DNA from 2 places in the Rivularia sp. UHCC 0363 genome. Region 2 is predicted to be linked to the other one. Evidence: predicted binding sites of a transcription regulator. Region 2 holds the regulator's gene; the other holds the start of a gene.
What was found. Region 2 encodes HrcA, which represses chaperone genes, less so after heat shock. Its sites were predicted from a motif close to TTAGCACTCNNGANTCNNGAGTGCTAA; they were not measured.

Region 1: groES (co-chaperone GroES) is a predicted target of HrcA. The motif match lies at 5,680-5,706, and genes of this name have one in related genera.

The regions. Positions count from the first base shown of each region.
Region 1 is NZ_JAYGHM010000019.1:42,494-56,145, reverse strand. Features, by position in the region: gene VB797_RS13120 (clan AA aspartic protease) at 1-249, shown strand, start outside; partial or broken gene VB797_RS13115 (tetratricopeptide repeat protein) at 322-588, opposite strand; gene VB797_RS13110 (sulfate ABC transporter substrate-binding protein) at 841-1,911, shown strand; gene cysT (sulfate ABC transporter permease subunit CysT) at 1,981-2,826, shown strand; gene cysW (sulfate ABC transporter permease subunit CysW) at 2,943-3,740, shown strand; gene VB797_RS13095 (response regulator transcription factor) at 3,988-4,665, opposite strand; gene groES (co-chaperone GroES) at 5,723-6,034, shown strand; gene groL (chaperonin GroEL) at 6,154-7,794, shown strand; gene VB797_RS13080 (SinI family restriction endonuclease) at 8,146-8,844, shown strand; gene VB797_RS13075 (DNA cytosine methyltransferase) at 8,850-10,277, opposite strand; gene VB797_RS13070 (GNAT family N-acetyltransferase) at 10,365-10,859, opposite strand; partial or broken gene VB797_RS13065 (nucleotidyltransferase family protein) at 11,201-11,404, shown strand; gene VB797_RS13060 (hypothetical protein) at 11,460-11,831, opposite strand; gene VB797_RS13055 (class I SAM-dependent methyltransferase) at 11,952-12,728, shown strand; gene VB797_RS13050 (class I SAM-dependent methyltransferase) at 12,885-13,652, shown strand, end outside.
Region 2 is NZ_JAYGHM010000058.1:43,048-52,825, reverse strand. Features, by position in the region: gene VB797_RS26260 (hypothetical protein) at 1-790, shown strand, start outside; gene VB797_RS26255 (ferritin-like domain-containing protein) at 1,026-1,463, shown strand; gene VB797_RS26250 (FTR1 family protein) at 1,550-2,485, shown strand; gene VB797_RS26245 (ferritin-like domain-containing protein) at 2,995-3,429, shown strand; gene VB797_RS26240 (ion channel) at 3,680-4,573, shown strand; gene VB797_RS26235 (phospholipid-binding protein) at 4,780-5,163, shown strand; gene VB797_RS26230 (DUF2834 domain-containing protein) at 5,284-5,964, opposite strand; gene hrcA (heat-inducible transcriptional repressor HrcA) at 6,084-7,163, opposite strand; gene VB797_RS26220 (rhodanese-like domain-containing protein) at 7,738-8,070, opposite strand; gene VB797_RS26215 (DUF3352 domain-containing protein) at 8,321-9,778, shown strand, end outside.

The DNA.
Region 1 (13,652 bases), on a different contig from region 2:
GCTGTTAATGCGATGAATCTTCCTGTATATTCTAGTACGCCTATAAGCTTAGCTGACGGTAGCGAAGCTTTATCAACTATACATTTCGCAACTATTATTTGGGATGATGTAGAAAAAATAGTCCTTGTTTTAGCTTCTGGTTATAAACCTTTGCTGGGAGTTGCTTTGATGGAAGGATATCATTTAGAGATTAATTTTGAAGAAAATGGTTTGGTTTCCTTGGAAAAAATATCATCTGCGATGTTGTAGAATCGGGTTTCTACACTTCACAAAATATCACCCGAAAAACCACCTTTTCAAACCTCCTAACAAAGAATCATCTTACTGTTGCTTTGCACGTAAATATTCCAGGTTTTTCCGAAAAGTCACCGTATTCGGGTTATTTTCTCCCAAAACCCGTTCTGCAATCTCTAAAGCTTGGATATAAAGAGGTTCAGACTGATCGTACTTTCCTTGACTTTCGTAAAGTCCAGCTAAATTGTTCAAACTGGTTGCAGTGTTGAGATGATTTTCTCCGAGAAGTTGTTTTCTTAATTCCAAAGCTTGGATATAAAGGGGTTCAGCTTGTTCGTACTTTTCTTGGGATTTGTAGAGAAAAGCTTAATACATAGATGAGCATATAAATTACGTAAATTTACTTGAATTTATTGAAGATCCATGTATTCTATTTATGAGGAATTACAGAAGGAATTATCGGTTTGAATCAAAATACTGGGAGACGTTGCATTGCAACGTCTCTACATAAATTCCGGTTATCCTATTACCGTTGTGTTGTACGATAAAAAAACATCAAACCCGGTATCTTGACCGAGTAACCGGAGATTCAGGGGAGACATTGACATGGGGCTGTGGCGATTTGTTGCCCAATTGACGAAAGGGGGGGGAATCAAAAATTTTGTTTTATTATTTTTATTGGGTTTAAGTTTAAGCGTTTCTTTAATATCTTGTTCCGCATCGAATGCTCAAAATAGCGATCGCTTAGAATTAACGCTGGTTTCCTATGCAGTCACCAAACCAGCCTATAGAAAAATTATTCCGCAATTCGTTCAAGAGTGGAAGCAGCAACACAATCAAACCGTTACTTTTTACGAAAGTTATGGGGCTTCCGGCGCTCAAACACGTGCTGTAGTTGATGGTTTAGATGCTGATGTGGTGGAGTTAGCTTTGGCTTTGGATATGAAAAAAATTGCCAAAGCCGGTTTAATTCAACCGGGATGGGAAAATGAAGCGCCTAATAATAGTATTGTGACTCAATCTGTTGCGGCTTTAGTTACTCGTAAAGGTAATCCCAAACAAATCAAAACTTGGCAAGATTTAACAAAAGACAACGTTAGTATTATTACCGCAAACCCCAAAACTTCCGGTGTAGCGCGGTGGAATTTCTTAGCTTTATGGGGTTCCCAAATAGAAACCGGCGCAAAGGATGCCCAAGCATTAGATTTTACCAGCAAAGTTTATCAACACGTACCGATATTACCAAGAGATGCCCGCGAAGCCAGCGATGTATTTTTTAACCAAGGGCAGGGTGATGTTTTAATTAACTATGAAAACGAGTTAATTTTAGCGGGTTTAAAAGGTAAACCGAGTAATTACATTGTCCCCGAAACTAATATTAGGATTGAAAATCCCGTTGCAGTAATTGATACAAACGTAGATAAACATGGCAATAGAGAAGTAGCAGAAGCCTTCGTAAAATATCTTTTTACTCCCGCAGCCCAGAGAGAATTTGCCAAAATCGGATTTCGTCCGGTAAATCCAGTTGTAAAACAAGAATTCGCCGCAAAATATCCCCCAGTCAAAACCTTATTTACCGTCAAAGAATTAGGCGGTTGGGATAAAGTTCAAAAAGAATTCTTTGCCGATGGTGCAGTATTCGATCAAATTCAGAAGAAGATTGGGAATGAGGGATAGGTTAAAGGTCAAAGGTCAAAGGTAAATTCAATTCTTAACTTCTAACTCTTCACTGCTAACTGAAAACTGATGGCTGTTGCACAATCAAACATTCAAAATCCAAAATTTAAAATCCAAAATCCAAAATTCTCGCTGCCTTGGGGAATTACGATTGGTTATTTGACTATCATGCTGTTGCTTCCGGTGACGGCTTTGCTTTTGCAAGCTTCTCAGGTGGGGTTAAGCGAATTTTGGCGAATTGCTACTAGCCCGATCGCACTTTCTGCTTACAATGTCACTTTTACTACGGCTTTGTTTGCGGCTGCGGTTAATGGTGGGTTTGGTTTATTAATCGCTTGGGTGCTTGTTAGATATGACTTTCCGCTGAAGCGTCTGATGGATGCGGCGATTGATCTACCTTTTGCTTTACCCACGGCGGTAGCAGGTTTAACATTAGCCAATGTCTACTCTGAAAATGGTTGGATTGGTTCTTTACTTGCACCCTTTGGCATCAAAATTGCTTTTACCCGTCTGGGTGTTTTGGTGGCAATGCTGTTCATTTCGCTACCGTTTATCGTGCGAGCATTGCAGCCAGTGTTGCAAGAAATGGAACACGATATAGAAGAAGCAGCTTGGAGTTTGGGAGCGTCAAGATTTCAAACTTTTTGGCAGGTAATTTTTCCACCTTTGTTTCCAGCTTTATTAACGGGTATTGCTTTAGGATTTTCTCGCGCTGTGGGAGAATACGGTTCAATTGTAATTGTCGCGTCGAATATTCCTTTCAAAGATTTGATTGCTTCGGTGTTGATTTTTCAACGTTTAGAACAATATGATTACGCCGGTGCAACGGTAATTGGAACCGTACTTTTATTAATTTCGCTGTTAATGTTATTGGCTATTAACTTGTTACAAGCTTGGGGGAAAAGGTATCAATGAACAATTATTAAATTGGTAATTGGTAATCGGTAATTGGGCTTACTAATTATTGACCAGTAAGTACTTTTTTCATAACTTCTAATTCCTAATTCTTAACTCCTAACTCTTATTTACTTATGGCTAAAAAACTTTTAATCATCAGTGCTATCACTTACTTGGGATTGGTATTATTTATCCCGGCAGTAAATGTTTTTTATCAAGCTTTTAAGGGTGGTGTTGGGGAATTTTTCAGTTATTTGATGACTGATGATTTTATTAGCGCGGTGGGACTGACTTTACTTATTGCTTTGATTGTGGTACCGATAAATGCGATTTTCGGACTTTGTGCGGCATGGGTTCTGGCTCGCAATCGTTTCCCCGGAAGGGCTTTGGTGATGAGTATTTTGGATGTTCCTTTCTCGGTTTCGCCGGTGGTGGCTGGTTTAATGATGATTTTGCTTTATGGGCAGAATGGTTGGTTTGGCGGGATTTTGTCAGCGATTAATTTTAAGATTATTTTCGCTTTTCCGGGAATGGTTTTAGCAACTGCTTTTGTGACAATGCCTTTTGTAGCGCGGGAAGTGATTCCAGTTTTGGAGGAAATCGGCTCATCTCAGGAGGAAGCAGCAAGTACTTTAGGTGCGAGTCAATGGCAAACTTTTTGGCGGGTGACTTTACCAAACATCCGCTGGGGTTTACTTTATGGCTTAATTTTGACGAATGCTAGAGCAATGGGCGAATTTGGCGCTATTTCTGTCGTATCTGGCAATATTATTCGTAAAACACAAACTTTACCGCTGTTTGTAGAGCAAGCTTATAAGCAGTATGAAACCGAAACGGCGTTTGCTGCTGCGGTGTTACTTGCTTGTTTGGGATTTGTAACGCTGGTTTTGAAGGAAATTGTGGAACGTAAGACGGCGATCGGTGAGCAGTGAACAATTATCAATTATCAATTATCAATTCAGGGTAAACGGTGAATGGCGATCGCGCTAATTATAGGAGACCCAAAACCAATCTTTGTCGATCAATTCCGCCCGTCAGGTGCTGATAATTGACAATTGTTAATTGATGACTGTTTTATTGTGCAAGGAGTAGTTGGTTAATTTTTAATTAAGTAAATCTGGGTTTTACATTAGTAATTTAAATCTAAAACCCAGAATTTTAACTATAAAATCAACAGTTTTAAGCCATTTGATTTTCAATTGCCCAGCGAGCTAATTCGGTGCGGTTATGAAGATTGGTTTTACCCAACATATTGGAGACGTGGCTTTCGACGGTTCGCTGAGAGACGTTTAATTCTTCAGCGATTTCTCGGTTAGCCATACCTCTGGCAACAAATTGCACTACTTTTAATTCTGTTGGGGTTAATTGGACATCAAAAGGTACTTGGATGCGAGAGCCGTTTTCGCCTCCTTTGGCTTGATGTTCTTTCCAACGAATGGTTTGTTTGAGTGAGGATTCAACTTGGGCTACGAGTTCTTCGGGTTCAAAGGGCTTGACCATATATACATCAGCACCTTTATTCAAACCTTTCACTCTGTCTGCGCTTTGTCCCTTTGCAGAAAGGAAGAGAACAGGTATCCAACTGGTGCGTTCTGTTTGTCGGACTTGTTCTACAAAGGTGTATCCGTCCATTTCCGGCATCATCACGTCACAAATAATCATGTCTGGAATGTCTAGCTCTAATATTTCCAGAGCTTCTCGACCATTTTCAGCAGTGACGACTTCGTATCCCCGGAATTCCAAATAGTCCTTCACCAGCAAGATGAGGTTTGGGTCATCATCTATAAGCAGTAAGCGTTTGTGATCTTTCATGCTGGGTTCTTTCATAGCAGTGGCACTTGTCGCGCGTAGATCCATCAAGGTCTTGAATAGTTATCCTAATTGGTGGATGATTGAGATGTTGTCCTTTTTTCCCACTTACCTTGCGATAGTTTTGTGAAACTCTCAAAGGAGATTATCCCCTCCATTGATGTTTCGCTATCAACTCCAAAAGCCCAGTAAGGATACGTAGAGCAATAGTATTATAATGCGCTATTATATCTCGCTTTGAAAGGTGCGGGCTAAAAACTTCCATTAAATAATAATCTTAAAGGACTGCAAGGGGAGTATTGGGCGAACATACCTCTTGCAAAAATAACCCGCACCTATTCTAATTTTTTTGCTTTTACGTATCCAACTGGATGCTTCCTTCGTGCGTCAGATTTTATTTCCGATCCTAGGAAGTATAGGGTAAGGAACGAACAAAAAAGTATCGAATAGCAAACAATTTGTAATTTTAGAGAAGCGTTCGGTTGAGACGCATTCAATTACTTGGAGGAATTGGGAGTAGATACCACATTTATTAGCGGGGTAAGCTACTATTATTGGTCTATAACAACCGCTCCCGCAAGTAGTTAGTTTTTGAACTATTGATACTGCTGCTAATTATTCCACTTGTACAGAGTCCATTTTGAGCTTAAATAGTCACTTTTTCAAGTATTTCTAAAACTAAAATTAGCTTTTAGAGAACACAACATATAGAAATTGAAGCTAAAACCCATAAAAATACACGTTGTTGGATTTTTGACAACCCTACAGTTTCTACACAATTATTAAAGGGTTTGTAGGGTCGCGCTTTAGTGTTTTTTGGTACTTGAACGCTCAAATGAAACAGTGGATCGTCGCTCATAAAAAGACAGAATTTTACAGTTTTATAGCAATTTATTGGCTTTGCAAATAATGGCAAACCATATCAAACTATTCTTCCTTCGTTGGATAAAACCCGAAAGTACTAGTGAAGTTGAGCATTTATACCTAAGTAAAGCTACTTTCACTAAGTTCGGGAACCCGTACTAAGGCGAATGTTGCCATCACACCTCTAGCTTCGCTAAATTAGCACTCAGGAGTCGAGAGTGCTAATAAAGGTAAAAAAGTTATGGCAGCAGTTTCTCTAAGCGTTTCTACAGTAAAACCTTTAGGCGATCGCGTTTTCGTAAAAGTGAGCGCCTCGGAAGAAAAGACCGCTGGTGGTCTATACTTGCCCGATACCGCTAAGGAAAAGCCTCAAGTAGGCGAAGTAGTATCAGTAGGCGACGGTAAGATGAAGGATGATGGTGGTCGTCAGTCGATGGATGTAAAGGTCGGAGATAAAGTTCTTTACTCCAAGTACGCTGGCACCGACATCAAGTTGGGTACCGACGAATACGTGCTGCTTTCTGAGAAGGACATTCTCGCGATTGTTAATTAATTGATAGTGGTTGGTGGTTAGTCGTTAATGGTTATTTGGCTATAAACAGCTAACAACCTATCCATTTAACAACAACATTTTTAAAAGAAAGACAAGCAAAAGGTACAAACGGTAAAACTATGGCTAAGCGAATTATTTACAACGAAAACGCCCGTCGTGCTTTAGAAAAAGGCATGGACATACTGGCTGAGGCTGTGGGTGTAACCCTCGGACCCAAAGGTCGTAACGTGGTATTAGAGAAGAAATTTGGCGCACCTCAGATTGTTAACGATGGTGTGACCATCGCTAAAGAGATCGAGTTGGAAGACCATGTAGAAAACACTGGTGTAGCTTTGATTCGTCAAGCTGCTTCCAAGACCAACGATGCTGCTGGGGATGGAACCACCACCGCGACCGTTTTGGCGCACGCAATGGTTAAAGAAGGCTTGCGGAACGTTGCAGCTGGAGCTAATGCAATTTCCTTGAAGCGCGGTATTGATAAAGCATCTGCCTTTTTGGTTGGTAAAATTGCCGAGCAAGCTCGTCCTGTAGAAGATTCCAAATCTATTGCTCAAGTTGGTGCAATTTCTGCTGGTAACGACGAAGAAGTCGGTCAGATGATTGCTCAAGCAATGGATAAGGTGGGTAAAGAAGGCGTGATTTCCTTGGAAGAAGGGAAGTCCATGTTCACCGAGTTGGAAATTACCGAAGGGATGCGCTTTGATAAAGGCTACATCTCTCCTTATTTTGCAACCGATCCAGAGCGCATGGAAGCAAATTTAGATGAGCCTTTCATCTTGCTCACCGATAAGAAAATTGCTTTGGTACAAGACTTGGTACCCGTTTTAGAACAGGTAGCTCGTTCTGGCAAACCCTTAGTTATTATTGCCGAAGATATTGAGAAAGAAGCTTTAGCTACCTTGGTTGTCAACCGTTTGCGCGGTGTATTGAACGTAGCAGCGGTGAAAGCACCTGGATTTGGCGATCGCCGTAAAGCGATGTTGGAAGATATCGCTATCTTGACCGGCGGACAGTTGATTACTGAAGATGCTGGTTTGAAGCTAGAAGCTACCAAGCTAGATATGCTCGGTAAAGCTCGTCGCATCACCATCACCAAAGACAACACCACCATTGTGGCTGAAGGTAACGAGCAAGCAGTTAAATCTCGCTGCGACCAAATTCGCCGTCAAATGGACGAAACCGAATCTTCCTACGACAAAGAAAAGTTGCAGGAGCGTTTGGCTAAATTGTCTGGTGGTGTAGCAGTTGTTAAAGTTGGTGCTGCTACCGAAACCGAAATGAAGGATAAGAAGCTGCGTTTGGAAGACGCTATCAACGCTACCAAAGCTGCTGTAGAAGAAGGTATCGTTCCTGGTGGTGGAACAACATTGGCTCACCTTGCTCCTCAATTGGAAGAATGGGCAACTGCAAACCTCAAAGATGAAGAATTAATTGGTGCGATGATTGTAGCTCGCGCATTACCTGCTCCTTTGATGCGGATTGCTCAAAACGCCGGACAAAACGGTGCGGTAATTTCCGAGCGTGTTAAAGAGAAAGAATTTAACACTGGCTACAACGCAGCAACTAACGAATTCACCGATATGTTCGCTGCTGGAATCGTCGATCCCGCTAAAGTGACACGTTCCGCACTGCAAAATGCGGCTTCCATCGCCGGAATGGTGTTGACAACCGAATGTATCGTTGTTGACAAGCCAGAGCCTAAAGAAGGTGCTGGTGCTGGCGCTGGTGCTGGTATGGGCGGCGGTGACTTCGACTACTAAGTTTATTGAAACTTACTGAAACGTTAGTTAAATAAACCCCCTATTTATGAAAACAGTCGTCTCTTGGAGGCGGCTGTTTTTTTTCAGTTATAAATTAACAATTATCAATTTTTTTTAAATGATTTGTTGTTTTGTGAAGATGGGGGTCGGATTCGGTAAGCATATTTTTGAATACAATAAATGGTGGTTTCCGATTTTGCAACGATAGAATAAATATGCGTTGATTGTGGTAATGCATGATGTGAGCATTGTTAATACACAGTCTCTTAGAAATTCCTAGAGAGTTTCTATGCAATCAACCCTTAGAAATTTAAAATATATAAAGACCAGTTAAATATTAAGGAGCATTCGTTGAGTTTTGATGAAAAATTAGTCAAAGAAGTTATTACCGAATTTATAAATGATAATCCAGAAGAAAAAGGATTAGATGCAGCATTTATAGAGATTTGCAGGTTTTTATCTGACAATCCAGATAGATTATCTTGGAGGACTAAAAACAAACCTAGCCTTACTGATAAAAACGGTCTAAAAGCTCTTGCCAAAAAGTTTTTTGATGGATTTAGAAGATCTGATTTTCCTGCTCAACCAGAAACAGTACCCGATGAAATGGTAAGTATTGTCATGCAGTACGTTTACGGTTATTCATCTGAAGAATGCGAACGAATAAAGATAGAGCATCAGTACTCAATGTGTGCCGAAAATTGTGTTGGTTCACTTCTTGAAAGGTATTTAGATTCCGTTCTAAGAGAAAAAGGTTGGTACTGGTGCTGTGGTGATTTTATCAAAGCTATTGACTTTATTAGTAAGGATGAAAATCAAAAGTGGTTAGTATTACAAATTAAAAATAGGGATAACACTGAAAATTCATCTAGCAGCGCAATTCGTAATGGCACTACTATACAGAAATGGTTTCGCTCATTTTCAAAAAAAGGAGGAACTAACTGGGAGAATCTACCCGAACTGATGCAAGGATATCAACTTTCAGAAGATAATTTTATTGCTTTTGTTAAGCAATATCTTACCAAAGAAAAATCAAGTTTAGACAAGTAACTATATCAACTAAAAATAAGCTCTTGCTGCACGTACTCACTTTCATATTTATTTAGTTGACTCAAAAATTGGCTTTCCCAATCTAAATGACTAGTATTTTGGTAGCGTGAAAATTTAAAATCATCAAACTGGATTATTTTATTACCATGAATTAAATCTATAATTAATTTTCCTACTGCTAAACCTAAACTGACGGGAACAGCATTTCCAACTTGTTTATATTGCTGAATTAGCGGACCTGCTAGTTCCCAATTCTCAGGGAATTCTTGTATTCGTTTGTATTCTTGTATTGATAGTGGTCTATTTTCTTCGGGATGAGCTAAATCTGTTGCAGGCATCGCTGGATGTGTTACTAATGTAGGAGATGGTTTATTCCAATCTAATCTTCTGAAGAAACCCGTTTTTCCACCTCCAGAATAATAAGATTTACCCATTGCTTCCTTTTGTAAATCTTCCGGTAAACATCGCCAATTTTGACCCGATTTAAGCATTCTATAGAACTTTAAACGTTTCTCGGGAAAATTAATATGGTCGTGTTTATCAATATTCTTTATACAAGATTGTAGAGTTTTCCATTTTGGTAATCCGTGTTTACCATCCTCTGAGTGAGTTGGTACTAAAAAAGGTGGTGTTTCACCATCTCTAGAACAAATAATTATTACTCGTTCCCTGATCTGGGGAGTTCCAAAATTTGCAGAATTATATAAATTGAAAGAGTAAGCATAACCATTTTGTTTTAATTTACTGATGACAAAATTTAATGCACCTCCTTTGTGTTCATGTTCTGAAATATCTGGATATCCTACTCCTCTTTGGTCGTGAGGTCTATATTTCAAAGGACAAGATAAAAGACCTCTTACATTCTCAATAACAATGTATTTGGGTCGTAAAGATAGCGCTATATCAAGATATTTTAAAAAAGCATTTCCTCTATCATCATTAAAACCTTTTCTTTTGCCAGCAGTACTAAATGCTTGACATGGAGGTCCGCCAATAATTAAATCAATATCATCGTTTTTTGTGAGCTTTGCTGCTTTTAAAATATCATCTGGTTTATAATCGTTAATATCCCCCAGTAAAGCAGCATTTGGTTTATTTAAAGCAATTGTTTGTCTGCAAAACTTATCTACTTCACAAGCAAGACGAACATTGAATCCAGCTTTTTCAATTCCAATATCTAAACCCATCGCACCAGAAAAAAAACTTAATGCTATGGGTCGTTTATCTTTACTGTTTACATGGTAAAGTGAATGGTTTTCTGCTACTCTATGGGATGATATAAGCCCATACTTACTGATACTTTTTTGGTCAATTATCCACGTATTCCCGATTTTTTCAGCAGTAATTTTTCCTTGTCTGCAAAGCGTCCTAACTTGCTGCTCGCTAATTGCAAGTTGTGAGGAAGCATCTTTAATACTAATATTCGTACCCATTTATAGTTTCCTTCCCGAAACTTTTCATTAGTACCATTATAAATATATTTGTACTATTTGCAAGATTTTGATAAATATCTACAGATATTAATGCTCCGATGTGACTAACACTTTGCGAAAAATAATCTTGTCATCACCCGCTTTATAAAATTCGCGGATTCTCGCTTCCTCTTCGTACCCCTGTTTGCGATAAAATTTCCGTGTCAACTCGAAGTTTGGTAAACCAGAAGTTTCCACTAGTAATAAACGTTCTCCTTTTGAGAATAAGGTTTGTTCCACCTGTCTGAGCATTGCAGCACCATTCCCTTTCCCTTGATGCTTAGGGTGGACTGCGATCAAGTACAGGTTCCATGTCCCGTAAGCGTATTGTTCCGGTGCAAAATACGCAACTCCAACGACTCCATCATTTTCACAGACAATCCAGGAGTGTTCTTCGCCAAGGCTACCATCGAAGTAACCAGCTAACATATTACCGAGTTCTTCAAGTTCTTCCCCTTCAAATAGACCAATCGCATCAGCCAAATTCATGATGGCATCCGTATCATCGGGTTTAGCAGATCGAATCGTTGCTGTGGTGTCCATAGGTTTTATCCTTGAGTGAATTGCTAGAAAAATGCGGTTATGAATTAATCCTAAGCTGATGTGCAGCTAAATTGTATAAAACGTTAGCGAAGCGTGTCCTACGGACACATAAATATCAAATTCTTGTAGTGCGGGCCGGACAGCCCGCTAGCCAAATACAAATTAAATACGTAACAGTTAGGTGGTGCGTGACACTACAACCCTTATTACTGCGTTGAGAATTTAATTAAGTGTCACAGCACCCTACAAAATAATGTGCCAGATGCCTAAGTCCTAAAATTATTAAAATGCATCGAGAACCCTTGCAAACAATGGGTGTATAATCTCTAGATTTATTTGGTTCTGTTGCTCGCAATGAAGCACGAGAAGATAGCGATGTAGATTTTTTTGTAGAGTTTAATCGTCAGGTTGGATTATTTGAGTTTATTAAAGTAAAACTTTATTTACAAAATATATTAGGACTTTCTGTAAACATAGGAACTTTGGAAACTTTGCGAGAAAATTTAAGAGAAGCTGCGATCAAGGATGTGATTCGTACCTTCTAGAGACTGGCGTTTTCGTGTATGGAGAAGATTTTGCTAAAAGATAATTTAGATTAAACTATGAACTTTGCCCTAATTGACGTTTGATTTGAGCTACTTCTTGTTCTACCTTGATTAATCTTTCTACTATATCTAAACGTTGTGAATCAGCAGATAGATGATAACCATAAAACTGATTGAATTTTTCTCTTTGGTCTACTGTCAATTTGGCTACTTCTACAACTAAATTACTGATATCTTCTTTTAAGCTGCTGATATCTTCTCGATTGTTTCTAATTAATTCTGCATTTTCCTGAATATACTGTGCATTCGCTTGGATTTGGCTTTCCAACCTCGCTATGTTATCTGTATTTCGGATTTGACTTTCCTGTATCTGTCTTTGAACGCCTAACATTTGTTCGATAGTATTTTGAATTTCTTCTGGTGTCATGGTTTATTAAGCCAAGTTGATTATTTTATGATATCAAATATGAAATTAGTTCACTTAATATATTTTATGTCAAAATTATTAGAAGTATATTAGTTTTTATATTTATTTCTAAAAGGAATAATGAACGAAAACAACAATGACACACCGCTATACAACCTTAATCCCTTAACTCGCTTCTCCGATAAAGCAGAAAACTATACAAAATATCGTCCTATTTATCCAGATGCAGTAATTGATAAAATCCTGGAAAATTTAACGTTACCGATCGCAGCAGCAGATATTGGAGCAGGTACGGGAATTTCTGCGCGTCAGTTAGCTTCGAGGAGTGTGAATGTAATTGCAATTGAACCAAATGCAGCGATGAGAGAAGCCGCTATTTCATCACCAGGTATTGAATGGAAAAATGGCACAGCGGAAGCGACTAATTTACCTGATGCATCAGTTGATTTAATAACTTGTTTTCAATCTTTTCACTGGTTTAATCCCCAACCAACTTTAAAGGAATTTCGCCGCATTCTTAAACCAAAAGGAAGATTAGCAGTAGTTTTTCAAGATTTAGATAGAGATGATGAATTTACACAAGTTTATGGGGAATTGATTCGTAAAGCCGCAAACAATCGTCCACCTACAGATTTTAATTCTAAAATTGAACCTTTACGAGAAAGTTCGGATTTTCAATATATTGATTGCTATAAGTTCCCTTACCAACAGCAATTAGATTTATCAAGCTTGATTGGTCTGGTTAAAAGTATTTCTTTTATTTCTTCTGAAGAAACTGTTCAAAAGCAAGTTGTTGATGATTTAGAAAATTTACATAAACGCTTTTGTAATCAAGATGGTTTCGTTTATCTTATTTATTGTAATAGCGTACATTTGGCGAGTATTCAATACGTCTAATTTAATATTAGACCCGGCGATTAAAATCGCGTCTACACAAGCAAAACCCGCCTGCGCGGGTTAAAATTTCATTAGTCCACGTAGGTGGACTTTACCTGTGTAGCAGCGGTTTCAACCGCCAGATACTGATATCATCCTTTATCATTAACCTTTCAAATGAACAAAACTAACAAGGAACTAACACCATTACATACACTCAATCCCCTAAATCGATTTTCTGATAGAGTCGAAGATTATGTAAAATATCGTCCCAGTTATCCAGATGCAGCAATTGATAAAATCCTCGAAAATTTCACGTTACCGATCGCAGCAGCAGATATTGGAGCGGGTACGGGAATTTCTTCGCGGTTGTTAGCTTCGAGGGGTGTTAAAATAATTGCGATCGAACCAAATGCAGAAATGAGAAACGCGGGTATTGGAGGTGCAACATCTTTGGTGGAATGGAAAGATGGAACAGCGGAAGCTACGAATTTACCAGATGCATCGGTTGATTTAATCACTTGTTTTCAAGCTTTTCACTGGTTTAACCCAGAAGCAACTTTAGCGGAATTTCAGCGTATTTTGAAACCGTCAGGGAAATTAGCTGTAGTGTGGAATAATCGCGATCGCAACGACAAATTCACCGCAGAATATAGCCGAATTATCAGCGCAGCATCGAACAATCATCCCGCAGAATCGCGGATGAAAACGGTAGAATATTTAACAGAAACGACCTATTTTAATAACTTTTGCGAATATACTTTTGTTAATCAACAAGAGTTAGATGAAAGCGGACTTATCGGACGTGCGATGAGTTCTTCCTATGTTCCGCGTGAAGGAGAAGCCTACGAACAAGTTATTTCAGAATTAGAGAATTTATATCAGCAATTTAAGAATCAACAAGGTTTTGTTTACATGACTTATTGCACTAGCGTATATATTGGG
Region 2 (9,778 bases):
GAAACCACTTCGCTATATATGTTTGGCTGCTGCGGTTGTTGCAGTAGTGACCTTGAGTTCTTGCCTTGGTGACAATGCTCCCACGGCAGAAAACACACCTGCAACTCCGACCGTTACTCAAACTCAAGCTAGTCAAAGTGGTGAAGCAAAAGATGTAGGATATATGACCAAAATGGGATTAATGAAAGGACACCTTTTGGTTGCGAAAGAATTGTTAGATAAAAACGAGCCGAAACAAGCTGAACCTCATATCGGACATCCGGTAGAAGAAATCTATAGCGATGTCCAAGACCAACTAACAGAGCGTAATGTCAAAGAATTTAAAACTACTTTAGATGGCTTACACGATTTAGTTAAAAGTAAGCCCAAAGATGCCAAAGTCGCTACTAGCTTTGCGTCATCAATGGAAGCTGTAGACGGAGCGATCGCAGCCCTACCATCCGAAGAACGCAACAAACCAGAATTTGTGATGGCTGTAATTGATCGCATCTTAAATACAGCAAAACAAGAATATGAAGCGGCGATCGCCAATGGTAAAATCGTCGAAGACATTGAATATCAAGATTCTCGGGGCTTTGTGCTTTATGCTCAAGACTTGTATAAAAACATTTCTGGTCAAATGAATACAGCGCATCCAGAAGAAGACAAAGCCATTACAAGCAGTATGAGCGAATTAGTAACAGCTTGGCCCACCGTCATTCCTCCATCCGCACCCGTGAAAACACCAGAAGAAGTAGCTAAATTAGTGGATGTCATTGAGGAAAACTCTCAAAAAGTCATAAAAATCTAAAGCACCATCAAACAAAAAGAATAGTTGAAACAGATCGTATTGAGCAAGCAGAAACTTAAGAAGAGTTTAAAATTAGTTAAAGCTGAGTAAAAGTTAGGAATAGAAACAGAACTCTTCTGAGCAGAAAAGGACAAGTTATAAATAATACTTTTGACTGACCACTTTTCAGTGCTTTTCTCCTGACTATTAACTCGAATTATCACGACTAATAAACCTCTTCGCGAATTATAATCTGATGCAAGAACTTGACAATAAAAAGACAATCGAACTGTTAAATGCGATCATGGAATTTGAACTAGCAGGAGTAGTGCGCTACACTCATTATTCACTGATGGTAACAGGACCTTATCGCATTCCCATTGTGGATTTTTTTAAAGCGCAAGCTACTGAATCATTGCTTCATGCTCAACAAGTAGGAGAAATTCTTACAGGAATAGATGGTGGACATCCTAGCCTGAAAATTGCCCCTATGGAAGAAACCTACAAGCATAAAGTTAAGGATATCTTAGAAGAAAGCTTGTCACACGAACAAAAGGCTTTGGATCTGTATAAAAAGTTTTTACATACAGTTGAAAATGCTAGCATTTATTTAGAAGAATTCGCTCGTAATATGATTGGACAAGAAGAGATGCATAATCTCGAATTGAAAAAAATGTTAAGGGATTTCGGCTAATTTAAAGGGAGTAGGGGAGTAGGGGAGAAATAAAACTCCTAACTCCTAACTCCTAACTTTTAATTGATAACTAATAATTGACAAAAATGGACTTTAGTGCAGCCTTACCTACCTTTATCATAACTCTCCGAGAAGGAGTAGAAGCGGCTCTTGTAGTTGGTATAGTACTGGCAATGTTGGCTAAAGCTAATCAATCCAGACTCAACGCTTGGGTATATGCTGGTGTCGGTGCTGGAATTGGGCTGAGTGCAGCGATTGGAGCAGTTTTTGCTTCGATAATTCAAGCCGCGAAGCTCGTTAATCCTCAATATGCAAATTTAGTTAAACCGTTAATGGAAGGAACATTCAGCGTAATTGCGATCGCGATGCTTAGCTGGATGCTGATCTGGATGACAAAACAAGCCAGGTTTATGAAAGCTGAAGTTGAGGGAGCGGTACAAACCGTTTTGCGAGCAGATTCTCAAGCTGGTTGGGGGGTTTTTACTTTAGTTTTAATTGCTGTTTTACGTGAGGGTGTGGAAACTGTTTTATTCATTGCTTCTAATTTTCAAGAGGGTTTAGTTCCCATAATTGGTGCAGTGGCAGGTATATTATTTGCAGCATTAATTGGTGCGCTGATTTTTAAATGGGGTGTGAAAATAAATATTCGTCTGTTCTTCCAGGTGATGGGTATTTTTCTGGTGTTGATTGTTGCGGGATTAGTAGTAGGAGCGCTACGCAAATTTGACCAGGCTTTTGCAACTTTAGCTCTTAGCGATAGTACCTGGAATCTATGTTTTTCCTCTCAAATTTCTGCAAATCACTCTTGTATATTAGGTCCGATGGTATGGAATACATCAAATATATTGCCTGATAAAAAGTTTCCCGGAGTCATTCTCAAAGTATTATTTGGTTACAGGGAACACTTGTATTTAGTTCAAGCTGTTGCCTATGTATCATTTTTATTATCTGTCGGAGGTTTGTATTTACGAAGTATTACTGCTACCTCTCCTCAAAATAAAAAGAAAATTCCAGTTAGTTGAAAATAAATTAAATATTTAGTTAGTTATGACCAGAACTTGGGAGATGTAGCAATGCGGAACTCTCTAGATTTTTTGCTATATAAAATAAAAGTAGTAGCAATAAGATAATCATAGTAAGGGTTTTCTTAACCTTTTATTGAGAGAATTTTAATAAATTTATATCCGACTTAACTAGTAAAAATATTCCTTTATTTATATATTTAAACAAGTATACTAATAAAAAGTAAATGCGTAAGTGATAGTAAATTAATAGCTAAATTAAAAAAATCAGACGGTAAAAATTCCTATTCATGTCTTTATTTATTTCATAGATGCGATTAGCGGCTATAGTTTATTTCAAATGTTTGAGATTGGAAAAAGACCGCCGCTACTAGAGTTTATTTAGCTAACAACTGCTCAAATTGATGATAAGTTAGCGCAATTTTTTCTTTAACTAGAATTGTTACAATTTTAGACTGATTACATTTGTATAGATATCCGATCAAAAAACTAGTCTTGTAATAACTGAAATGATCCAATTTAACCGAGATCGAGCCATTAATTTTCTACAGCAAATTTTAGAGTTTGAATTAGCGGGGGTGGTTCGTTACACAACTTACTCTTTAATAGCTAATGATAATAATAAAAGCGAAATTGTCGATTTTCTAGAAGAACAAGCCGAAGAATCGCTATTTCATTCTCAAAAAGTCGGGAAAGTGTTAGTAAGTATTAACGGAATTCCTCACTCGCGTATTGCTCCAATTGCAGAATTAGAAAGCTATTCAGTAAAAGATATATTGAAGGCAAGTTTAGCTCATGAAAAGCAGGCTTTAGGACTTTATGAAAAACTCCTAGATGCACTGAAAGGTAGCAACAGCGATATAGAAAAATTCGTCAGCAATATGATTGAAGAAGAGAGTAATCATACGCAAGAATTAGCGGAAATGATCGATAGATTAAATTAAGTTTAGGAGTTAATAGTTACTCCTTTCCCGTCAGAAGATTACTGATGAAAAAACCGCTGAGACACAGAGACCGCAGAGGAAAGAAATAAAGAGAGATAGGTAAATTTAAAATGGGAAGGGAGTAGGAGTTAGGAGTTATAGAAATACTCAGTGGGTTTTTTATTGCCTATTTCCTATGTTTTGATTATGTTCCTTTACGTTAGATAATGTAGAGGAGCGTATTTTCTACTGATATTTGATTTAACAATCAATGAATAAAACTCATCAAAAAAAAATCTTACCATCTCGTCTAATTAACCTTGATGGAAAGTTAAACATTGTTCGTAAAGGAGTATCTAAGTTTGATTGGGGGGATTTGTATCATACATTATTAACTCTTTCCTGGATCAAGTTATTTGCAGTAGTAAGTGCGGGATATATAATTACTAATGTTTTATTTGCTTTTCTCTATTTAGCAGCGGGTGATGGGATAGAAAAAATGCGTGAAGGAAGTTTCTCTGACGCATTTTTTTTTAGCGTGCAAACAATGGCAACTATCGGCTATGGTGCAATGTATCCGAAAACGCTTTTTGCCAATATTTTAGTTGCGATTGAAGCTTTATTGGGACTTTTAGGAGTATCAATGGGAAGTGGATTGGTGTTTGCTCGGTTTTCTCTTCCTAAAGCACGAGTCATGTTTAGTCGTGTAGCAGTAATTACTATTCATGAGGGTGTCCCAACTTTGATGTTTCGAGTTGCAAACGAACGTCAAAGCTGGATTTTAGAAGCTCAAGTTAATGTCAGCTTGGTAATTAGCGAAATTACTCAGGAAGAAGTTGAGATGCGAAAGTTTTATAAATTACCGTTATATCGCGATCGCTCATCACTTTTCGCTTTAACTTGGACGGTTATGCATCCAATTAATGAAAACAGCCCCTTTTACGGGGTAACTTTAGATGAGATGTTAGATTCGGAAATGGAAATAGTAGTAACTTTAACCGGAATCGATCAAACCGTTTCTAGTAATATCCACGCTTATCATTCGTATATTCCTAAAGACATTCTTTGGAATCATCGCTTTGCTGATATTCTATCTAAAACGCGGGATGGTAGACGTAGTATTGACTATAATCGCTTTCACGATGTTGTAATAGTTGAGGATTAAAGGGACAAAATAAAGCATATTAATACTATCTTTTAATAGAAAATTATATTTACTTACTTAGTTTTATCTAGAGGATTAGTAACACCCAGACGAAACTATATCTAAGGCTGTAATAACAAGCACAATATCTCCTTTTAACGACAGATGTAACTTATTCATCCAACCTATATATTCACAGTTGATGTGACCTTAATTGGAGAAATAATATGGGCTGGCTAAAAAGACTTTTTGGTATGGAAAAACCCAAAAATGCACAAGTAAATCCTACACCCCAAGCAACACAAGCACCGCAATCTACGCAGCAAGCACAACCAACACAGCAAGCGAATACTGCTCAATCAATTGCTCCAGAACGTGTGGGATTGAATGGTGAATACGACCAGAGTGGTTTAGCTAAGAGAGTTGCATTGGCTTTCGATGAAGATTCTCAATTGGATGATATTGAAGGTCTTTGGGTTGCTCAAACTAGCTCTACAGTAGTTTTAAAAGGAAGCGTTCCCAGCCAAGATATTTTAAATAAAATGGTTTCTGTTGCTCAAGGAGTCAATGGTGCGACTAATGTTGATACAAGTCAAGTTAGTGTAGGTTAATTACTTTTAGTAAAGCACCATTAATTAGAAAGCGGTGCGTTACGGCTTTGCGAAATCAAGGTTATTCGTGCCGTAACACACCCTAAAAATACAATTAATTACGAAAAAAATACAAAAAAATTAATTTACTGCTGCTTGTCGTTTGTTAATTATTTCTTTTTGAGTATTATCCGGTAATGGTTTTCTCACGGATAAATAAGCTAAAGGACCAAACAACGGTATCAGTGTTACAAACCAAAATAAAATAGGATTTTTCATTCCCCGTTTTGCCATATCGTCACCCAAAAGTGCCGGGAAAAGTAAGCAAAGCAGACAAAAATCTAAACTCATTACGTGAATAAAGCGGTCAGTTTGCCATTGTCGGACAAAATCGCTCCAATTGGCTCCCTGTAAGCCATAAAATACTAAAATTATTGCTCCGATACTTAATGCAATACCAGTAATCCGAGAATCTAATAATTTGAGAAAAGCATTTTTTTCTCCGACAAAATCGGGGTTTGGTTCCCGTAAAGCCAAGTAAGGTAACAAAGCAAAAGCACCGACTCCGAAAGAAAAGGTTGCGAATAACCAAGCCGGTATTTTTTGTCCTTTACCATCAATAAACACCATACAGCTATAGATTAAAGGGAATACTCCCATTAAATTAAATAGCGAAATAATCAAAGGGTTGATTCCTTCCCATTGTCCAGTTGAAAGATTTTTAATCAATTCAAAAGTGTCGGGTTGATTCGGTGGAGCAAAAGCAAAAGCATAGATCGCAAATCCAGCCCAAAGCAACCAAAATATAATTTTTCTCATCAGTTATCAATTATCAGTTATCAATTTAACTCATAACACGGATTAAATGGATTTCACTGATGTCACTGATTAATAACTCCGGTATTCTTAACTCCGAACTGCTAACTCCTCACTCCTAACTCTTAACTGCTCATTGCTTCGGAGAGATATTCAGCTGCTGCTCCAACAAGTGCGATCGCGTTTTCGTAATTAAGCCTTGTGGGACCCAAAACCCCGACGCTTCCTACTGGTATCGAACCTCGATGATACATGGATGAAATTAAGGTGCAAGTACGGATGGGTTCTAAGGTATTTTCCGAACCAATACGAATTGTTACTTGTGGCTTGTCTATATGTTCTAATTCTGTATCATCAAATATCAACCGCCATAATTTTTCTTGTTCTTCTTCAAGCAGTTGAATTATGGTTTGTACTTGCTGTATTTGAGAAAATTCTGGTTGACGTAAAACTTCTGAAACTCCACGCACCATAATTTGTGTAGTTGTGGGTGAAAAGGTGCGACGAGTCAATTCTACTAGGGATGTTTTCAAATATTCGCCGTAGCACTGAAATTCTCGGTCTAATTTACTCCAGTCCAGCAAGGCTAGTTTCATTAAACTTTTACCGCGCAGTTGACTGTTTAAAAAGTTGGAAACAATCTGCAATTCCCTATCCACGACCTCTACATCAGGTCTATTTTCTTCCGATGCGGAAGGTAAGTCCATTAATGTTGAATGAGTTTCATAACCATCGGTGACTACAATCAACATGATCTGTCCCGTCTCAATTTGCACTAATTGCAAATGTCGCAATACTGATGAATTATTTTGCGGTATTGTAATTAAACTCACACAACCGCTCAAGGTCGCTAAAATTTGCGTGGCCCCTTGCAATAATGTTTCTAAACTCCAATCTTCCCATTTTAAACGTCCTTGTAATGCGGCTTCGACTTCTTTTTCTAAGCTTTGAGAAGGTGTGATTAATTGGTCTACATAAATTCGATAGCCAGAGTCCGAAGGTATTCTTCCTGCTGAAGTATGAGGTTGATAGAGCAGTCCAGCTTTTTCCAAGACTCCCATGACGTTGCGAATCGTTGCTGAACTTACACCCAAGTCGAACTCTTCTAACAAAGCTTTAGAACCCACAGGCTCTGCTGTAGCTATATAGTGACGCACAGTCGCCCAAAGAATACGTTGTTGTCGATTCGTTAACTGGACTTGCATAGGGGATGGTTGAAACACAGTTTTTATCAGTTTTAAAAAAACGAAATTTTTTAAGTGCTATTATTTGAGATTTAATAATGATCGTGCAAAATACACAATGATTATCGTGTACTGCAATACCTTTACATTTACAAATAGTTTTGTCCTGAGTAAGAGTACTATTCCATACAATCGAACCTGTATTCTAAATACATAAACAAAACCCGCTTCATAAGTATTTTCCCACAGCTATTTTAGAAACGGGGTGTGCATATATACGAATTATTTGCTAATCATCAATAATATTCAGGGATATTTTGTATTGACCTCTAATTTCTTAATAGTACAACCTGGGAGCAGTTGCTTTAAGCCAAGGAAACCCTTCAATACGCGGGTTTTTAGATTTATTTGTGGAATTAAATACTAACGCAAAATTATTTATATAATTACTCGTGAGTTATATAAACTTTCCCTACTCCCTATTCCCTCCCCAGACGAAATATTTAATTTATTTTGCACGAGTACTTAATCCAAAATCTATTGACGCGGAAGCGTCTTGCCGTAGGGTAATTTAAAGCCCAAAATTTTTTATTCTTTAATATTGAGGAACCGAATGGTCAACTAACATTGAATATGCATCAATACCTCCCGTAATGTTTTTCACATTTGTAAAACCTTGAGATGTTAACCATTGACACATTTGAGCAGAACGAACACCGTGATGACATAGAACCAAAGTTTCTTTATCCGGTTCCAAGCGAGTTTGAATATCGTTTCCCCACTCGGCAAATTGACTCAAAGGTAAATTGACAAAACCTTCGATACTTGCTGTTCTGACTTCTTGTGGTTCGCGCACGTCTACAAGTTGAATTGAAGACTCTGAGGAAGCTAAACGTTTTGCGAGTTCCTCTACAGTGATTTGATTCATGGTTGACCAAAGTTATTCCCCGTCATGAGGAATTTCTCAAAAAAATCTATATATTTATTATGTTGACAGAAAACTCTCCTCTTAGCATCAGCACTAATCAAAGGTTTTAAGAATAATCTAGGAAAATTAGCTACATCTTGACCATATTCTATGGAGTTGGAAACATTGCGATCAACCTCACCCCTTCCCCATTTTTCCCAGAACACGCTTTAATAATTAGTGGGGTCAAAAACGCCGCAATGGGGCAAGCGTGAAAAGAATTATAAATAGAAAATTGTTATTCCGTTCCGTAAGTGCGATCGCGATCGCGCTGCTGTTAACTGGTATCGCTGGTTGTAATGGATTATCTCGAAATCCGCTGAATTTAAGTGAAACGGTTAAACCGAGTGGTGCTGTATTTGTTTCTAAACAAGCACCTGTGATGGTTTCAATGCTTGTGAATCCAAATCGCTTTGAGGCTTTGGATGGTGAACTGAAGCTATCCAAACTGAAAACAAGTTTACTCGCTAATACCGGACTTGAGTATAAAAAAGATGTTCAACCCTGGTTGGGTAGTGAAATAACTTTAGCTGTAACCACCGATGATATTGATCGCGATGCTATCAACGGCAAGCAACCCGGTTATTTGATGAGTGTCAAGACAAAAGATGCTGCGAAAAGCCGCGAGTTTATCGAACTTTTGTTTTCTAAACGGGTTTTAGCTGGAACTTCCTTGGTTGTGGAACAATATAAAGGTGTCAAACTGATTTCCGATACTCCGCAAACGGCTTCTATCAAAAAACCTTTGGCTGCAACGGTTGTAGGTGATAATTTTGTATTGTTTGCCAATGATGCCAAAATTCTCCGAGAAGCAGTTAATAATGTCCAAGCACCAGGTTTAAGTTTGACTAGCTTGGATAAATATCAGCAGCTAATCAAGCAACTAGGAAGTAAAACTCAAGCTGTAACGTTTCTTAATCTTCCCGCAGTCGCAAAATGGCAAGGTTTAAAGTTGTCATCACCCCTGAGTTATGATGCTCAATTAATTTCTTTAACGAAAAAATCCCCCGGTTTGCTCGCAGAAACTAGTTTACTAGCTAATTCACCGCTACCAGCAGCAGAACTATCTGAAAAAATCGCAGCACTTTCATATATTCCAGCAACTTGCGGTTTTGCGATCGCGGGAAAACATTTGAGCAATTTAGATAATAGTAATTTAGCTTTACTTTGGCAACAAACTGCAACAGCCATATCTGGTGGTTCGGAAGAAGGTATCGCTTCACAGATTACGCAACCTTTAACGAATCTGCAAAAACGCTGGGGAATCAACTTAAAAGAAGATATCTTTAGTTGGGTAAAAGGAGAATACGCGATCGCATTGTTACCCAATACAGATAAAACTCCTGACTGGGTTTTCGTTGCAGAGAATTCGACAACACCAGCGGATATTTCGCATTTGGATGAAATAGCTGCTCGAAATGGACTTACAGTCAGTCAAATTAATTTAAATGAACAAAAAATTTCTGCTTGGACGCAATTAACAACTACAGGTAATAAAGCATCTAATTTCAACATTCAAGCAAAGGTACTAGGAGCGCATACACCTAAAGATAACTACGAAATTTTTACAAATTCTATCGAGACAATGGATTTAGTGTTGAATAATAAAAATAATTTATTCAACGATAATCGTAGTTTTCAGAAAAGCATTGCAGCCATTCCCCAACCA